Regions from separate parts of the Fusobacterium mortiferum ATCC 9817 genome, predicted to be linked through region 4. Evidence: riboswitches for the same ligand, from Rfam matches in the RefSeq annotation. Region 4 holds a riboswitch; each other region holds the start of a gene.
What was found. Region 4 has a riboswitch for S-adenosylmethionine ahead of metK (methionine adenosyltransferase). Riboswitches for the same ligand answer to the same signal wherever they lie in the genome.
Positions count from the first base shown of each region.

Region 1: it holds a riboswitch for S-adenosylmethionine, as region 4 does, so the genes downstream of both, FMAG_RS12205 (O-acetylhomoserine aminocarboxypropyltransferase/cysteine synthase family protein) here and metK (methionine adenosyltransferase) in region 4, are expected to answer to the same signal.
Region 2: it holds a riboswitch for S-adenosylmethionine, as region 4 does, so the genes downstream of both, metF (methylenetetrahydrofolate reductase [NAD(P)H]) here and metK (methionine adenosyltransferase) in region 4, are expected to answer to the same signal.
Region 3: it holds a riboswitch for S-adenosylmethionine, as region 4 does, so the genes downstream of both, FMAG_RS12680 (methionine ABC transporter ATP-binding protein) here and metK (methionine adenosyltransferase) in region 4, are expected to answer to the same signal.

Region 1 covers NZ_GL987994.1:549,190-553,400, forward strand. The annotation lists gene FMAG_RS12195 (ketose-bisphosphate aldolase) at 1-547, shown strand, start outside; gene FMAG_RS12200 (Cof-type HAD-IIB family hydrolase) at 601-1,404, shown strand; SAM riboswitch class I at 1,500-1,586, shown strand; gene FMAG_RS12205 (O-acetylhomoserine aminocarboxypropyltransferase/cysteine synthase family protein) at 1,663-2,943, shown strand; gene FMAG_RS12210 (ABC transporter substrate-binding protein) at 3,117-4,133, shown strand.
Region 2 covers NZ_GL987988.1:796,432-800,642, reverse strand. The annotation lists gene malX (maltose/glucose-specific PTS transporter subunit IIBC) at 1-428, opposite strand, end outside; gene FMAG_RS04875 (helix-turn-helix domain-containing protein) at 539-1,849, opposite strand; SAM riboswitch class I at 1,942-2,028, shown strand; gene metF (methylenetetrahydrofolate reductase [NAD(P)H]) at 2,104-2,988, shown strand; gene FMAG_RS04865 (homocysteine S-methyltransferase family protein) at 2,978-4,211, shown strand, end outside.
Region 3 covers NZ_GL987994.1:650,108-654,318, reverse strand. The annotation lists gene mgtA (magnesium-translocating P-type ATPase) at 1-1,955, shown strand, start outside; SAM riboswitch class I at 2,012-2,099, shown strand; gene FMAG_RS12680 (methionine ABC transporter ATP-binding protein) at 2,176-3,210, shown strand; gene FMAG_RS12675 (methionine ABC transporter permease) at 3,191-3,871, shown strand; gene FMAG_RS12670 (MetQ/NlpA family ABC transporter substrate-binding protein) at 3,892-4,211, shown strand, end outside.
Region 4 covers NZ_GL987994.1:120,498-124,708, forward strand. The annotation lists gene metK (methionine adenosyltransferase) at 523-1,677, opposite strand; SAM riboswitch class I at 1,772-1,860, opposite strand; gene FMAG_RS10265 (acetate uptake transporter) at 1,913-2,584, opposite strand; gene citF (citrate lyase subunit alpha) at 2,698-4,211, opposite strand, start outside.

The sequences.
Region 1 (4,211 bases), 430 kb from region 4:
AGAGTATGATGCTTCTGTTGAAGGAGAGATAGGAATTATTTCGGGAGTAGAAGATGAACATAGTTCAGATGATTCTCATTTTACTAGACCTAAAGAAGCTATTGAATTTATAGAAAAAACAGGAGTAGATTCTTTAGCAATAGCAATAGGAACTGCTCATGGAGCACATAAATTTAAACCAGGAGAAGACCCTAAACTAAGATTGGATATTTTAGAAGAGATTAAAGAAAAAATAGGTTCTTACCCAATAGTATTACATGGTTCTTCATCTGTACCTCAAGAATATATAAAAAAATTTAAAGAATTTGGTGGAGAAGTAAAAGATGCTATTGGAATTCCAGATGAAGAATTGAAAAAAGCTTCAAAATCAATTGTTACAAAAATAAATGTAGATACTGATGGAAGATTAGTATTTACTAGTTGCTTAAGAGAAAATCTTAAAAATAATCCAAAAGAGATGGATTTAAAGAAAATTTTAGAATATCCAAGAGAAGAAATGAAAAAATTCTATAGTGAGAAAATAAGAAATATATTTAAAACAAATTAAAGTTTAAAAGGTAGCCAAAAGGTTACCTTTTTTAATAAAGGGAGGGGAAATGATTGAGATATAAGATAGTTGTATCTGACTTAGATGGGACATTATTAAACTCACAGCATAGAATAAGTGACTATACAGTAAGTACAATAAGAAAACTTGAAAAAAAAGGAATAAAGTTTGTAATAGCTACAGGTAGACACTATGAAGATGCCAAATATTTCTTTAACCAAATTGGAGTGGCAAAATATTTAATTTCAGGAAATGGTTCATTTATTCATAGTGAAAATTGGAATGAGATAGGGAGAGAAAGCATAGATAGAAAATTAATAAAAACACTATTAGAATTAGAGGTTGAAGAGGGAACTTCGAGAAGTATTTATAAGGGAAAAGATTGGTATACTGATAGAATAGTGCAAGATTATATTGATTTTCATAAAGAATCAAAATATTCTCCTCAAATATCCAATTTAGATAAATTTAAAAATGTGGAAGCTGAAAAGATATTTTTTATAAATCCTAATAGAAAAGTTATAGAAAAATTAGAGAAAAAAATGAAAAATTTAGAATTAGATAAGTATTTAAATATTGCTACTTCTCAACCTACTTGTTTAGAAATAATGAGTAAAAAAGCAAATAAAGGGGAAGCATTAAAAACATTATTAAAATACGAAAATATAGATTTTAAAGAAATAATCTCTTTTGGAGCTGCTTTAAATGATAAAGAAATGTTAGAAAATTCTGGAATGGGAATAATAATGGGAAATGGGGATAAAAGATTAAAAGAGATTTTAAAAGAGTGTAAAGTTATTGGAAGTTCAGATGAAGATGCTGCAGCTAAATTTTTAGAAAATCTTTTTGACTTATAGAAGAGTTAAAAAGTATAAAATTTTTATAGAAAAAATTATTGACAAAAGAAAAGTAAAGGTATATAATCATTTTCAACAAAGAAATAAAAAATAAAAAACCATCAAGAGAAACCGAGAGACTGGCTCTATGACGTTTCAGCAACCTATCAAAAGATGTGGTGCTAATTCCAGACAGATGGCTGATATTAAAGTATATCAATCTCTATTACTTGATGGTAATAGAGATTTTTTTTATATAAACAAAACAGGAGGGATTTTATGAGCAGAGAGGAATTTAAAATTGAAACACAACTTGTACAAGGGAGTGGAGAGTTTACTGAGGGGCAACCAAGAGTATATCCAATATATCAGACTACAACTTATGACTACAACTCTCCAGAGGTTTTAGCAGAGCTATTTGACTTAAAAAGAGATGGGTATATGTATTCAAGAATAGGAAATCCAACAGTTACAGCCTTTGAAGAAAAGATAGCACAGCTAGAAAAAGGTGTGGGAGCTTTGGCACTAGCTTCAGGACAAGCAGCCAATGTAACAGCTATTTTGAATATATGTGGTTGCGGTGACCATATAGTATCTCTAGCAACTATATATGGGGGAACAGCTAATCTATTTAAATCTACCTTGAAAAAGTATGGAATAACTGCTACTTTTGTTTCTCCAGAGGCTTCAGAAGAGGAGATAAAGACAGCTTTTCAAGAGAATACAAAGGTGCTTTTTGGAGAAACTTTGGGAAATCCAGAGATGAATGTAATAGATTTTGAAAAGCTTGTGAGAGTAGGGAAAGAGAAGGGAGTTCCTGTTATAGTAGATAACACTCTAGCTTCTCCATATCTATGTAATCCTATTGAATATGGAGTAAATATAGTAACTCATTCAGCTACAAAATATATAGATGGGCAAGGGGCAGCATTGGGTGGAGTTATTGTAGATGGTGGAAATTTTAATTGGGACAATGGAAAGTTTCCAGACCTTGTAGAGCCAGATTCAGCTTACCATAACTTAAGTTATTGGAAAGATTTTGGAAAAGCTGCATATATAACAAGGGCTAGGGTAACTTTATTGAGAGATTTTGGAGCTTGTCTAAATCCTTTTAATGCTTTTCTTTTCTTGAGAGGATTGGAAACACTACATCTAAGAATGGAAAGACATAGTGAAAATGCTTTAAAAGTTGCAAAATTTTTAGAAAATCATGAGAAGATAGAGTGGGTAAATTATCCTAAGTTAGAGAGCAGTTATTCATATGAAAATGCTAAAAAGTATCTACCTAAAGGGGGAAGTGGAGTTATATTACTAGGTGTCAAAGGTGGAAGAGAGGGAGCAGAGAGATTTATAAAGGAGCTTACTTGGATAAGAAGTGTAATTCACGTGGGAGATTCTCGTACTTGTGTATTACATCCAGCTAGTACAACACATAGACAACTATCAGAAGAGGACCAAATAAAAGCTGGTGTTTTACCTGAAGCAGTTAGATTGAATGTGGGAATAGAAAATGTAGAGGATATATTGAAAGATATAGCTAGAGCCTTAGAAAATATATAATAAAATAGAAGAGGGAACTATTGTAACTTAAGGGTTTACATTAGTTCCTTTTTATTTTGTTTTTAAAAAGATAAAAAGGTAAGTTTTAAGTATAAAATAGCATAAAATAGTATTGATAAAAAAGAAGGTATAAGGTATTCTCTTATTAAGAAAAAAAATAAGGAGGGAGTAAAATGAAAAAATTATTTTTAGGATTAATTGGAATTATGATGTCTATATTTTTAATAGGTTGTGGAGGAGAAAAGGAAGTAGAAACTACTGAAAATACAAAAAAATTGACAGTATATTGTCCACATCCATTAGAATTTATAGATCCATTGGTAAAAGAGTTTGAAGTAAAATATGGAGTATCAGTAGAGGTAATAGCAGCAGGAACTGGAGAATTAATGAAGAGAATCGAATCAGAAAAGGATAATCCATTAGCTGATGTACTATGGGGAGGAACTATAACAACAGTAGAGCCAATAAAAGATTATTTCTTACCATATACTTCTAAAAATGAAGAAGCTTTCTATGATAGTTATAAAAATGTAGAAGGAAATATGACAAGATTTACAGCAGTACCAAGTGTAATTATGGTAAATAAAAATCTTATAGGAGATATCAAAATAGAAGGATATCAAGATTTATTAAATCCAGCTTTAAAAGGAAAAATAGCTTTTTCTGATCCAGCTAAATCTTCATCATCTTTTGAACATTTAGTAAATATGCTATATGCAATGGGAAATGGAAATCCAGATAATGGTTGGTCTTATGTAGAAAAATTAATGGATAATTTAAACTATACTTTACTTTCTGGTTCTTCAGCTGTATATAAAGGAGTTGCAGATGGAGAGTATACAGTGGGATTGACATTTGAAGAGGGAGCAGTAAAATATGTAAACTCTGATGCTCCAGTAGAAGTAGTTTATATGGAAGAGGGAGTAATAGTAAAACCTGATGGTGTATATATAGTAAAAAATTGTAAAAACTTAGAAAATGCAAAATTATTTGTAGATTTCTTAACTGGTAAAGAGGCACAAAGTATGATTACAGCTCAATTAAATAGAAGAAGTATAAGAAAAGATGTTGAGCCAGGAAAAGGATTGAAGAAATTAGAGGATATAAATGTAATAGAAGATGACCTTGAAGTTGTAAAATCTCAAAAAGCAGTATGGTTAGATAAATTTAAAGATATCTATACAAAATAAGTATTGAGCTAGTGTCCATTTATAAACTTGAAAAATAGCAATAAATGGACACTTTTTATTTAAGATAGAGAGAGGTGT
Region 2 (4,211 bases), on a different contig from region 4:
AGAACTCCAATATCAACACTTTGAATACCAAATACCATAGCTTGTCCAGCTGCTTTCATATTCTCTGGAGTAGCAAGTGTACCAGTAACTTTTAAGAAAAAGTTTGCTGTCATACTTGACATTACAAATCCTACATATCCAGAAAAAGCTGCAACTCCCTTATCTTGTCTTGCAAGTCCAAGAGGGATAGCCATAGCAAACATTATTGGTAAATTTGAAAAAGCAAAAGAACCAATAGTAGACATAAATTCAAAAAATAGTTTTATTACAGGTACCTTTAAAAATGGAAGTACCTCTGCTGTTACAGAACTAGCAAACGAACTACCTATCCCCAACATAATACCACAAGCTGCTAGTAATGATACTGGCAACATAAATGTTTTTCCTAATCCCTGAAAAAATTCCCAGAAACCAACTTTTTTACTCATATTTGAGAACCTCCTATATTATATTAATACATTTATTATATATTTAAGATATTTTTTTGTTAATATCAAATATATTTCAAAATTTTTTGAAATAAAATTTAAGGAGGTTTTTAATTTTCTATCTTATTTTTAAAAGCTTTCATAATCTCTTCTTCTAATTTTTTCTCATCATAAATATCTGCATTTTTTTTAATAAGTTCCATCAGTTTAGCCAATGAAATTTTTCCTTCTTCCTCTCTTTTTATATATTTCTCACTTATCTCTGTAAGATACTCTATCTCATCTTCTCTAAAGGGCTCTTTCATTATTGAATTGCAAACTATAACTGCTTCTCTTATTTTTTCATAAATATTTTTATTAATCTCTACTTTTCTTTCAGTTTTTATAAGGAAAAAATTATTTTTTATTCTATAAACTGCTGGTAGAAGATACTTTAAAATTTCCTCTCTATATTCTAAATTATTGTAAAATTCAAAATTTAAAGATTGTGATATAATTTCAGAAAATTTTTCAACAAACTCCTTTACTAATGAAATATTTTCTGAAAAATCATCGGAGTAATATCCACTTATAAAATATTCTGTGAGATGTAGAAATTCAAACTCTAAATCTTCTGGAATAATCTCCTTTAAAATATTTTTTATCACTTTATAATCAGTTAGATTTTTTAAAAATTCACTATTATCTTTCTTTTTAATTATAAAATTTTTCTCTATTCTCTCCACTGTAGGAATAAGATAGATATATATTAATTTTTCAAATTGTTTATCAAATTTTACACTTAAAGCTTTCTCTATTTTAAAAAGCAAATTGTAAAAAAGAGTTGTATCTATTTTTCCTACATATTTTTTTATTACTTCTAACTCCTCTTTTTCTGTAAGATATATCTTAGATAAGAATATTATTTTATTATCTTTTATATCCAAATACTCTAAAAGTTTTAAAAGTTTGAGATGACGTAATTTCTTCTCTTTTCCCTTTATATTTATTCCATTTTCCTCTCTTACAAACTCTAACTCAAACTCTTTAAGGTACTCATTAAGAGAGATTATATCCTTTTTTATTGTAGGACGGCTTACTTTTAGATATTTTTCTATCTCTGTTATAGTAGTATTTTCACTGAATAAATACTTTATTAAAATATAATTTTCTCTCTCTTCTTTCGAGAAAATATAGTTATCTATATCAATGCTTTGTATAAACTCCTCTAACCTCTCTCTACTACTTCGCCAGTTTAATTCCCCTTTTTTTATTCCTATCTCTTGAAAAGAAAACTTTGTTAAATAATAATTTAAGTTATCAATACTATATCTTATATTTCTCTCACTTACTTCATATTTTTCAGAAAGATATCCCAATGTCAATTTTTCTTCTCTACTTAACTCTTCAAGAATATCTAACTCTTTTCTATTTAAACTCATTATATCCCCCCACTACTATTAAATCATTTTTTTGAAGGACAATCAAGTTATTGTTGACACAGAGATATTATTATGATAAAATTGACAAAATAAATCCATAGAGAGAGATTGAAGGACAGGCCTTGTGATATCTCAGCAACCTACCTTATGGTGTGGTGCTAATTCCTGATAGATGGTAATAGTATAAAGTTTTTAACTTCTTTTATCTATCAGATAAAGGAAGTTTTTTTATTATAAAACACTTGGAGGAAAATATGAAAATAAAAGAACTATTTAAACAGAAACAACCTACTATCTCTTTTGAGGTATTTCCACCTAACAAAATATATACTCTTGAAAAAGTTTATGAAGTTATAGATGAGCTTTCTCTTTTAAAACCAGACTTTATGAGTGTTACTTATGGAGCTGGTGGAAGTACTAGAAGAAACACTGTAGATATTGCTTCTAAAATAAAAAATATAAATAATATAGAAGCTCTTGCTCATTTGACTTGTATAGGAGCAACAAAAAAAGAGATTGATGAGATATTGAAAGATTTAAATAAAAATAATATAGAAAATATTATGGCTTTAAGAGGAGATATTCCACAAGAGTGTGAAAATAAAATAGGTGAGTTTTCTCATGCTAATGATTTGATAAAATACATTAAAGAATATGGAGATTTTTCTATTGGAGGAGCTTTTTATCCAGAAGGTCACCAAGAAACAAATGATTTATTAGATCTATTCAATTTAAAGACTAAAGTAGATAGTGGAACTGACTTCCTTATCTCACAGATATTTTTTGAAAATGAAAAGTTTTATGAATTTAAAGAAAAATTGGGAAAGCTTAATATAAAAACTCCACTGATAGCAGGAGTTATGCCCATAACAAATGGTAAACAAATCAGAAGAATTACCTCTATGTGTGGTTGTAGTATCCCTGAAAAATTGAAAAGGATATTAGATAGATATGAAGATAATCCAATAGCTATGAGAGAAGCAGGAATTGCTTATGCTATGGAACAGATAATAGAGCTTATCTCTGATGATATAGCAGGAATACACATATACACAATGAACAGAGTGGAAGCTTCTAAAAAAATAATGGAAAATATTGGAAATATTTTAAGAAAGAGAGATGAAAATTATGGATATTAAAAAAGAGTTACAGAAAAGAATTTTAGTATTAGATGGAGCTATGGGAACTGCTATTCAAAAATATAACTTAAACTCTGATGATTATCTCGGTAAAAAAGGTTGTAACGAGATTTTAAATATCACTCGTCCTGATATAATAAAAGATATTCATTTAAAATATATTGAAGCTGGAGCTGATATTATTGAAACAAACTCTTTTAACTGTAATAAAATCTCTCTAAATGAGTATGGGTTTTCAGAGAGAGCATATGAGATAGCTAAAAGAAGTGCCGAACTTGCCAAAGAGGTAACCACTACTAGTGAGAAAAAAATCTATATAGCTGGTTCAATAGGTCCTACAAATAAAACTCTTACTATTCCTAGTGGAAAAAATCCCTATGATAGAGATTTAGAATTTGATTATCTCAAGGAAGCATACAGTGAACAAATTGAAGGATTGATAGATGGTGGAGTAGATATACTACTTATTGAAACTATATTTGATGGTTTAAATGCTAAGTGTGCTGTTATAAGTGCTGAAGAGGTAATGAAAAGAAAAAATATAAATCTTCCTATTATGATTTCTGCCACTGTTAATAAAGAGGGAAAAATCTTTACTGGGCAAAGTATAGAATCCCTTATAGTTGCCTTAGATAGAGAGAGTATTATCTCCTATGGATTTAACTGCTCTTTTGGTGCTAAAGAACTTATTCCTCTTACTAAAAAGCTTGGTAAATTTACAAAAAAACCTATCTCTCTATATCCAAATGCTGGTCTTCCAAATGAAGATGGAGAGTATCTTGAATCTCCAGATATCACAGCTAACTATTTAAAAGAGTTAGTGGATAACCAAGAGGTTAATATCTTAGGTGGGTGCTGTGGAACTACCTTTGAACATATAAAAAGTATAGCTAATTTAGTTAAAAATAGAGCTCCAAGAAAATTTGAGGAAAATTTTAAATTAGAGGGTTTTCTTTCAGGAAATGAAATCCTTTATTTTAATGATAAATTTGTTGATGTTGGAGAGAAAAATAATGTAGCTGGTTCTAAAATTTTCAAAAATCTAATAGCTGATAAAAATTACATCAAAGCTTTAGAGATAGCTAAAAAACAGATAGAAAATGGAGCAAAAGTTATAGATATCAATATGGACGACGGATTATTTGAATCTAAAATTGAGATGAAAAATTTTCTAATAGTTATACAAAATGATAGATTTGTATCTAAAATTCCAATAATGATTG
Region 3 (4,211 bases), 530 kb from region 4:
TATCAGATGAAAAAATTGAATCTAGTTTCGAAAAAGGTGTCAATTCTGTTTCATGGTTGCTTATCCGTTTTATGATGGTAATGGTTCCTATTGTATTCTTTGTAAATGGATTTACAAAAGGAAGCTGGGTACAAGCTCTACTATTTGCCATCTCAATAGCTGTAGGACTTACTCCAGAGATGTTACCTATGATAGTTACAACTTGTCTAGCTAAAGGTGCTGTATCTATGGCTAAAAAGAAAACTATTGTTAAAAATCTTAATTCTATTCAAAACTTTGGTTCAATGGATATCCTTTGTACAGATAAGACAGGAACTATCACTTTAGACAAGGTAGTTCTAGAGTATCATATGGACGTACATGGAAATGAAAATAATAGAGTATTGCGTCATGCTTTTTTAAATAGCTGGTTTCAAACAGGATTAAAAAATCTATTAGATTTATCTATCATTGAAAAAACTCATGAAGAAGGAGAAAAGGATAGTTCTCTTTTAGAATTAGAAAAGATATATACAAAAGTTGATGAGATTCCTTTTGACTTTTCTCGTCGTCGTATGACTGTAGTGGTAGAAGATAAATCAGGAAAAAGACAGATGATAACTAAAGGTGCTGTTGAAGAGATGTTATCTATTTGTAAATATACAGAGTTTAAAGGTGAGATAGTTTTACTTACTGATGAGATAAAAGAGGAAGTTTTAAAAACTGTTGAAAAATTCAATGAAGACGGACTTCGTGTTATTGCTCTTGCTCAAAAAACTAATCCATCTCCTGTGGATAGTTTTGGAGTAAAAGATGAAGTAGATATGGTACTTATGGGATATCTTGCTTTCTTAGACCCACCTAAACCTACAACTGCTAAGGCTATTGCTGCTCTAAAAGAGTATGGTGTAAGAACTAAGGTTCTAACTGGAGATAATGATAAAGTTACTAAAAGTATTTGTGGAAAAGTTGGACTTAATAGTAAAAATATTTTACTTGGCTCAGATATAGATAATATGAGTGATGAAGAACTTTCAACTGTTATTGAAAAGGTAGATATCTTTGCAAAACTATCTCCTATGCAAAAAACTAGAATTGTTCAAATCTTAAAAGAGAATGGACATACAGTTGGATTTATGGGAGATGGAATAAATGATGCTGCTGCTATGAAAGAGGCAGATATAGGAATATCTGTTGATACAGCTGTGGATATAGCTAAGGAATCTGCTGATATAATCTTACTTGAAAAAGATTTAATGGTATTAGAAGAGGGAATTATAGAGGGACGTAAAACTTATGCTAATATGATTAAGTATATTAAGATGACTGCTTCATCTAACTTTGGTAATATGTTTTCAGTATTAGCTGCTAGTGCTTTCTTACCATTTTTACCAATGATGAGCATACACTTAATTCTATTAAATCTAATCTATGACCTATCTTGTACTGCTATCCCTTGGGATAATGTAGATAAAGAGTTTTTAAAAATTCCTAGAAAATGGGAAGCAAGCTCTATTGGAAAATTTATGTTATGGATAGGACCTACTAGTTCTATATTTGATATAACTACATACTTATTGATGTATTTTGTAATCTGTCCTATGTTTGTATCGAATGGAGTGCTATACAACTCTATCCCAGTTGAGCAAGAAACATTGAGAGCAGCTTATGAAGCTATGTTCCAAACAGGTTGGTTTATTGAATCTATGTGGTCGCAAACTCTAGTTATCCATATGATAAGAACTCCAAAAATTCCTTTTATTCAAAGTATAACTTCTTTACCTGTAACTGTACTTACAATGTTAGGAATTTTAATTGTTTCAATAATTCCATATACTCCTTTAGGAAATCTATTAGGATTAACTCAATTACCACTTATCTATTGGTTCTTCTTAATCCTAACAATAGTAGGATATATGCTACTAGTTACACTAGTTAAAAAACAGTATATCAAAAAATATAGAGAATTATTATAAAAAAATATTGACAAAATAGTATTCTCAGGTATATAATTACCCCAACAACAAAAAACAAACCATCAAGAGAAACCGAGAGACTGGCTCTATGACGTTTCAGCAACCTATCTTATAGATGTGGTGCTAATTCCAGACAGATGGAAGATACTAATTTTGTATCCAACTCTATTACTTGATGGTAATAGAGTTTTTTTTATAATTTTTTTCTAGGGAGGATTTTATGATTGAACTAAAGAACATCAGCAAGACTTACTATGACAATGGAAAAAAAGTAGAGGCATTGAAAAATATCAATCTCTCTTTTAATCCTGGGGAAATCGTAGGGATTATAGGATACTCTGGAGCAGGTAAAAGTACACTACTCAGATGTATAAATCTCTTAGAACCACCCACTACTGGAGAAGTTATCATTAATGGAGTCACACTAAATACTCTAAATGATAAAGAACTTCGAGAAATTAGAAAAAAAATAGGAATGATATTTCAACACTTTAATCTAATGAAAAGTAGAACCATCTCTAAAAATATCTCCTATCCATTAAAGGGAAGTAACTTATCTAAAAAGGAGATAGATTTAAGAGTAGAGGAGTTACTTGAACTAGTTAACTTAAAAGAGAAAAAGGAGAATTATCCATCTCAACTATCTGGAGGACAAAAACAGAGAGTAGGTATAGCAAGAGCTCTTGCTAATAAACCAGATATAATTCTGTGTGATGAAGCTACTTCTGCTCTAGACCCTGAAACTACAATTTCTATTCTGAAGCTTCTAAAAAAAGTTAATCAAGAATTAGGAGTTACAATTATCCTAATAACACATCAAATGGAGGTAATAAAAGAAATATGTGATAGAGTTATAGTTATGGAAGATGGAGAAATTAAGGAACAAGGAGATATTGTAGAAGTATTTTCAAGACCAAAAGCTGACATTACAAAAAAATTTCTTTCTACAATATTTAATAGTAAAAAAATATCTGAATATCTTGAAAATCTACCCTCAAAACCTGATGAGCATTTTATAAAGCTATCATATATAGGTGAAAATGCTGAGGAAGCTTATATTTCAAAAATTTCTAGGGAATTGGATATAGATGCTAGTATTCTTTTTGGTAATATTGAAATTATTAAAGGAACATCTATTGGAAATCTCATTGTTAAATTTGAAGGAAGTGAAGAAAAGGTTTCAAATGCTATAAACTACTTAAACCAAAACAATATAGATACGGAGGTTTTAAAAAATGTTGGAATTTGCATATAAATATTTAGAAAATGTAATATACTATCGTGAAGAACTTTATACAGCACTTGGAGAAACAATTATAATGGTATTTATAGCTGGTATAATTTCCACTCTCATTGGTATAATTTTAGGAATAGCCCTAGCTGTTACTAAAAAAAATGGTATTTTAGAAAATACCTTTATAAATACAACTTTAGCTAGAATAATAAATATATTAAGGTCTATTCCCTTTGTTATTCTATTAGCAGCTTTAATCCCAGTAACTAGATTTATAGTAGGAACTACAATAGGACTAAAGGGAGCGATTGTTCCTTTAATCTTTGGGTCAGCTCCATTTATAGCTAGACAGATTGAATCAGCTCTATCTAGTGTAGATTCTGGAGTAATTGAAGCAGCTTATGCTATGGGTTCCTCTCCATTTGAAATAATCTATAGGGTTCTTCTAAGAGAAGCTCTACCAGAAATCATATATGCTCTAATTATTACAACAGTTAGTCTTATTAGTTTTTCTGCAGTAGCTGGTACAGTTGGTGGTGGAGGACTTGGAGATTTTGCCATCAGATATGGATATCAACATTTTAAAACAGATATTATGGTAGTAACTATTATAATCTTAATTCTTATGATTACTACTATACAATGGGTAGGGGAAAAACTTATTCAAAAAATTAAACACTAAAATATAAAAGGAGAGATACTATGTTAAAAAAATTAAAATATATCATTATTACATCAATTCTAACACTACTTTTTGTTAACTGTGGTGGTGAAAAAACTTCTCAAGAAAATATAATTAAACTAGGAATCAATGGAGATGAAAGTATTGTTTGGGAAACAGTGAGAGATGAATTAAAAAAGGAAAACATAACTTTGAAATTTGTTAGTTTTGGAGATTATATTAGACCAAACTTAGCTCTTCAAGAAAAAGAGATAGATTTAAATGCTTTTCAAACAGAGATATACTTTGATACTTTTAAGAAAGAACATAATTTAACTATTGAAAATATAGCTTATACTGT
Region 4 (4,211 bases):
TTTTTCACTTAGAAAAAACAAATGAAAGATACAGTACAGTAATCTAATTGTTCATAAATTTTAATACTGTCAAAAGGTTCTAACTAAACCTTCATTTTGTGATGTAAATTTCTAAATTAACAAATTTAAATTAAATTTTTTTATTTTTGATTTGACATTTAATAGTTAGTCTTAACAGTTATTTATTAATTAAAAAAGCCATTCGGTTGTACCCGAATGGCTTATTAAACAAGGTCGGGTACAAATCAGTTAAACTCGAAAAAGATTTGTACCACAAGCAGAAAATATACTACTTAAAGTCCAAACCTCGACATATTATTATTGTTATTATTAAATTGTGCAGTTAAACCAAAAATGTGAAACTTCATAATCTGCCTCCATAACAATTAAATCTATGTGTTAAGAATACACCTTTTTTAAAAAAAAGTCAATATTTTTTTGAAAAAATATTTTTAATTTTAATAAATAAAAAAAGAAGTTATAAAATTATAGTATATAATCTCATAACTTCTTCAAATTTTACTATTTATTTAATATAGCTTTTAATTCTTCAACTTTATTTGTTTTTTCCCAAGGAATATCTAAGTCAGTTCTTCCAATATGTCCAAATGCTGCTAAGTCTTGATATTTGAATTTTCCACTTCTTAATTCTAATGATTTTTCTATTCCTCTTGGTGTTAAATCAAATACTTTTTTAACAGCTTCAGCAAGCTCTATCTCACTTACTTTTCCTGTTCCAAATGTATCTACTTTTACTGATGTAGGTTCTACTACTCCTATTGCATAAGATAATTGTACTTCACATTTATCTGCTAAATCTGCTGCTACTATGTTTTTAGCTACCCATCTTGCTGCATAAGCTGCTGATCTGTCAACTTTTGAAGGGTCTTTTCCTGAGAATGCTCCTCCACCATGTCTGAAGTATCCACCATAAGTATCTACTATGATTTTTCTTCCAGTAAGTCCTGTATCTCCGTGTGGTCCTCCTATAACGAATCTTCCAGTTGGATTGATATGATATTTTTTAACATCAGCTGGATTTAAATTATATGCTTCAAGTACAGGTCTTATTACTTTCTCTTTAACATCAGCTTTTATTTGCTCTTGAGTTACATCAGGATTGTGTTGTACAGATAGTACTATTGTATCAACGTGGTCAATCTTTCCATTTTCATCATAAGCTAAAGTTACTTGAGCCTTAGCATCAGGTCTAGCCCATGCTAATTCTTTACTTCTAGTCATTTTAGTTAATCTTACAAGAATTTCTCTAGCTAAAACTAAAGCAAGTGGCATAAGTTCTGGAGTTTCTTTTACAGCTCCACCAAACATTATTCCTTGGTCTCCAGCTCCACCAACATCTACTCCCATAGCGATATCAGGTGATTGAGCATGTATGGCGTTTAAAACACCACAGTTAGAGTCAAATCCCATTCCTTCTCTATATCCAATTTCATCTATCTTTTTTCTAACTATATCTTGGATATCAATATAAGTAGAAGTAGTAATCTCCCCACCAACAATAACTTGTCCAGTAGTACAGAAAACTTCACAAGCTACTCTTGAACTAGGGTCATCAGCAAGACAAGCATCTAATACAGCATCAGATATTTGGTCAGATACTTTATCAGGGTGTCCAGGTGATACGAATTCAGATGTAAAATAAGTTAAATTTTTCATTTTTTATTTTCCTCCTAAAAATTAAACAAAAATATTAATAAAAAATCCCTTCACCTAGATAGATGAAGGGCTCATAAGTCAAGTCCAAGTTTCTCATCCATCTATCAGGAGTTAGCACCACACTTGTAAAAGCAGGTTGCTGAGATGTCATAGGGCCAGTCCCTCAATCTCTCTTGATGGTCTACATTTTAAATTTACAAAATATTATATCATTAAATACTAAAAAAGTCAATAATTATTTATTAAATATCTCTACTGAGATAGGAGATTTATCTAATTGTATATTATTTCTTTCACTATTTCTAAATATTCCTAATGGTTTTCCAAGTGGTAAAAATTCTCTTCCAAAAGTTTTATTCAATACATTTGCAGCAGAACCATAAAATGACATAAGAGCAATTAATAATTCTGATATAGCAGCTAACATATGAGTGTAATGATAAGCTATTCCAAAAGATGAAAGTGCTAATCCTATAAATAAGAAATCTATTAAGATAAAAATAATAAGTAATGTCTTGTTAGTTTCAATAGACCCTATTGTCATATATAGTGTAAAAATTAAATAACCTAAAAATACGAATCCAAAAGCTTTTGGGTCAGCAGCAGCTTTCATTGTTTCACCAAATACTCCAAGTTGTATCATCCAACCCATAGCCATTCCAAACCAAAAGAAAGCATATCCACCAAAGGCAGTAGTACCAAATACATTCCCATGTTTTATATCGTTTAAACAGGCTATAAGTTGTACAAAAGCTCCTAAAAATATTGCCCAAGGAATAACAAGTGATACTCCACTTACAATTCCAAATTTATTAGCTGAAGCTACGAAAGTAACAATAGCAAGTCCTAAAAGTCCAAGTGCTGAAGGATCTGCTACTTCAATTTTAACATGATTATTTTGACTCATTTTTTTCTCCTTAATTTATATAATTATAACACAAGGAGTATTTTAACTATTTTTAAAAAATTTGTCAATCAAAAACAACAAAATAATGAAAAAAAATTAAAAATAATGAAAAATTATTTCTTGATTTGTCTTACTACATCTACAACTGATCCATCTCTATATTGAACAATAGCGACAATTCTATCTTCAAATTCTATAGGCTTTTCTTTGCCAGTCATTGATTCTGCTATTTCTTTTAACTCTTCAATAGTTTTAATTGGTAAATTAGAGTTTTTAAATTTTTCAATTAAATCTTTTCTTAATGGATTGATAGCGATACCTCTTTCAGTAACAAGTACATCAACTGTTTCTCCTGGAGTAGTTACAGTAGTAATTCTATCTTTTACAACAGATATTCTAGCATTAACTAGTTGAGAAACAATAATACAAAGTTTAGAACCAGCAGCTGTATCACTGTGTCCTCCAGATCCCCCCATGATAATACCATCAGAACCAGTAGTAACATTTACATTGAAATTAGTATCCATTTCAGTAGCACCGAGAATAACTATATCAAGTTTATTTACAACAGAACCTTTATTATTAGCATTAGCATACATAGAAGCAGACATTTTTATATGATTAGGATTTTCTTTAGCTGATTTAATAGCATTTAGATCAAAACATTGAACATCAAATAATGCTTTAAATAATCCCTCTTTATACATATCAACTATATATCCAGTAATTCCTCCAGCAGCAAAACTACCTACAATATTTTTAGATTTCATTAAGTTTTTAACTTCAGCAGCAACTGCAAGAGATATTCCTCCAGCTCCTGTTTGAAAACTCATACCATCTTTTAAATATCCAGATTGCTCTATAAATTTAGCAGTTAAGTCTGCAACTTTTAAACCAATAGGATTTTTAGTTATTTGAGTAGTTCCAGAAACTATTCCTTTAGGATCTCCAATAGCATCTATTACTAAAACATAGTCAATTAAAGTTTGATTGATTTCTATAGTAGGATTTGGAAATGGAACTAAATTATCAGTAATAGCTACTACTAATTTAGCATTTTCTACATCAGAATGAGCATATCCTAAAGCTCCACAAGCTGATTTTCCATCTACTCCATTAATATTTCCATATTCATCAGAAGTTGGAGCTGCAACAAAAGCAATATCTACTTCAACTTCTCCTGTTTCCATTATTCTAGCTCTTCCACCATGAGTGTGCATAACTGCAGGTTTTTGTAATTTACCTTCAGATATAGCTTGAGCTACAGGTCCAGACATATATCCAGCATATATTTGAGTAACTATTCCTTTTTCCATATATTCTACTACAGGTTTATGACAAGGGAAAATAGAACTTGCAACTAATGTGATATCTTTATATCCTCTTTTAGCAATTTCAGCCATTATTAAATTTAAAACATAGTCTCCATTTCTTAAGTGGTGATGAAAAGAAACAGTCATACCATCTTTAAGTGGAAGCTTATCCATCAATATTGATAAATCAGTATATAATTTATTATCTTCAGGGGTTATAGTTTTAAAATTACAATTTTTCTTAACCACTCCTGTTGTATTAGCAAGATACCCATTGTAATGAGTTACTTTTCCATATCCTTCTATAAAATCAG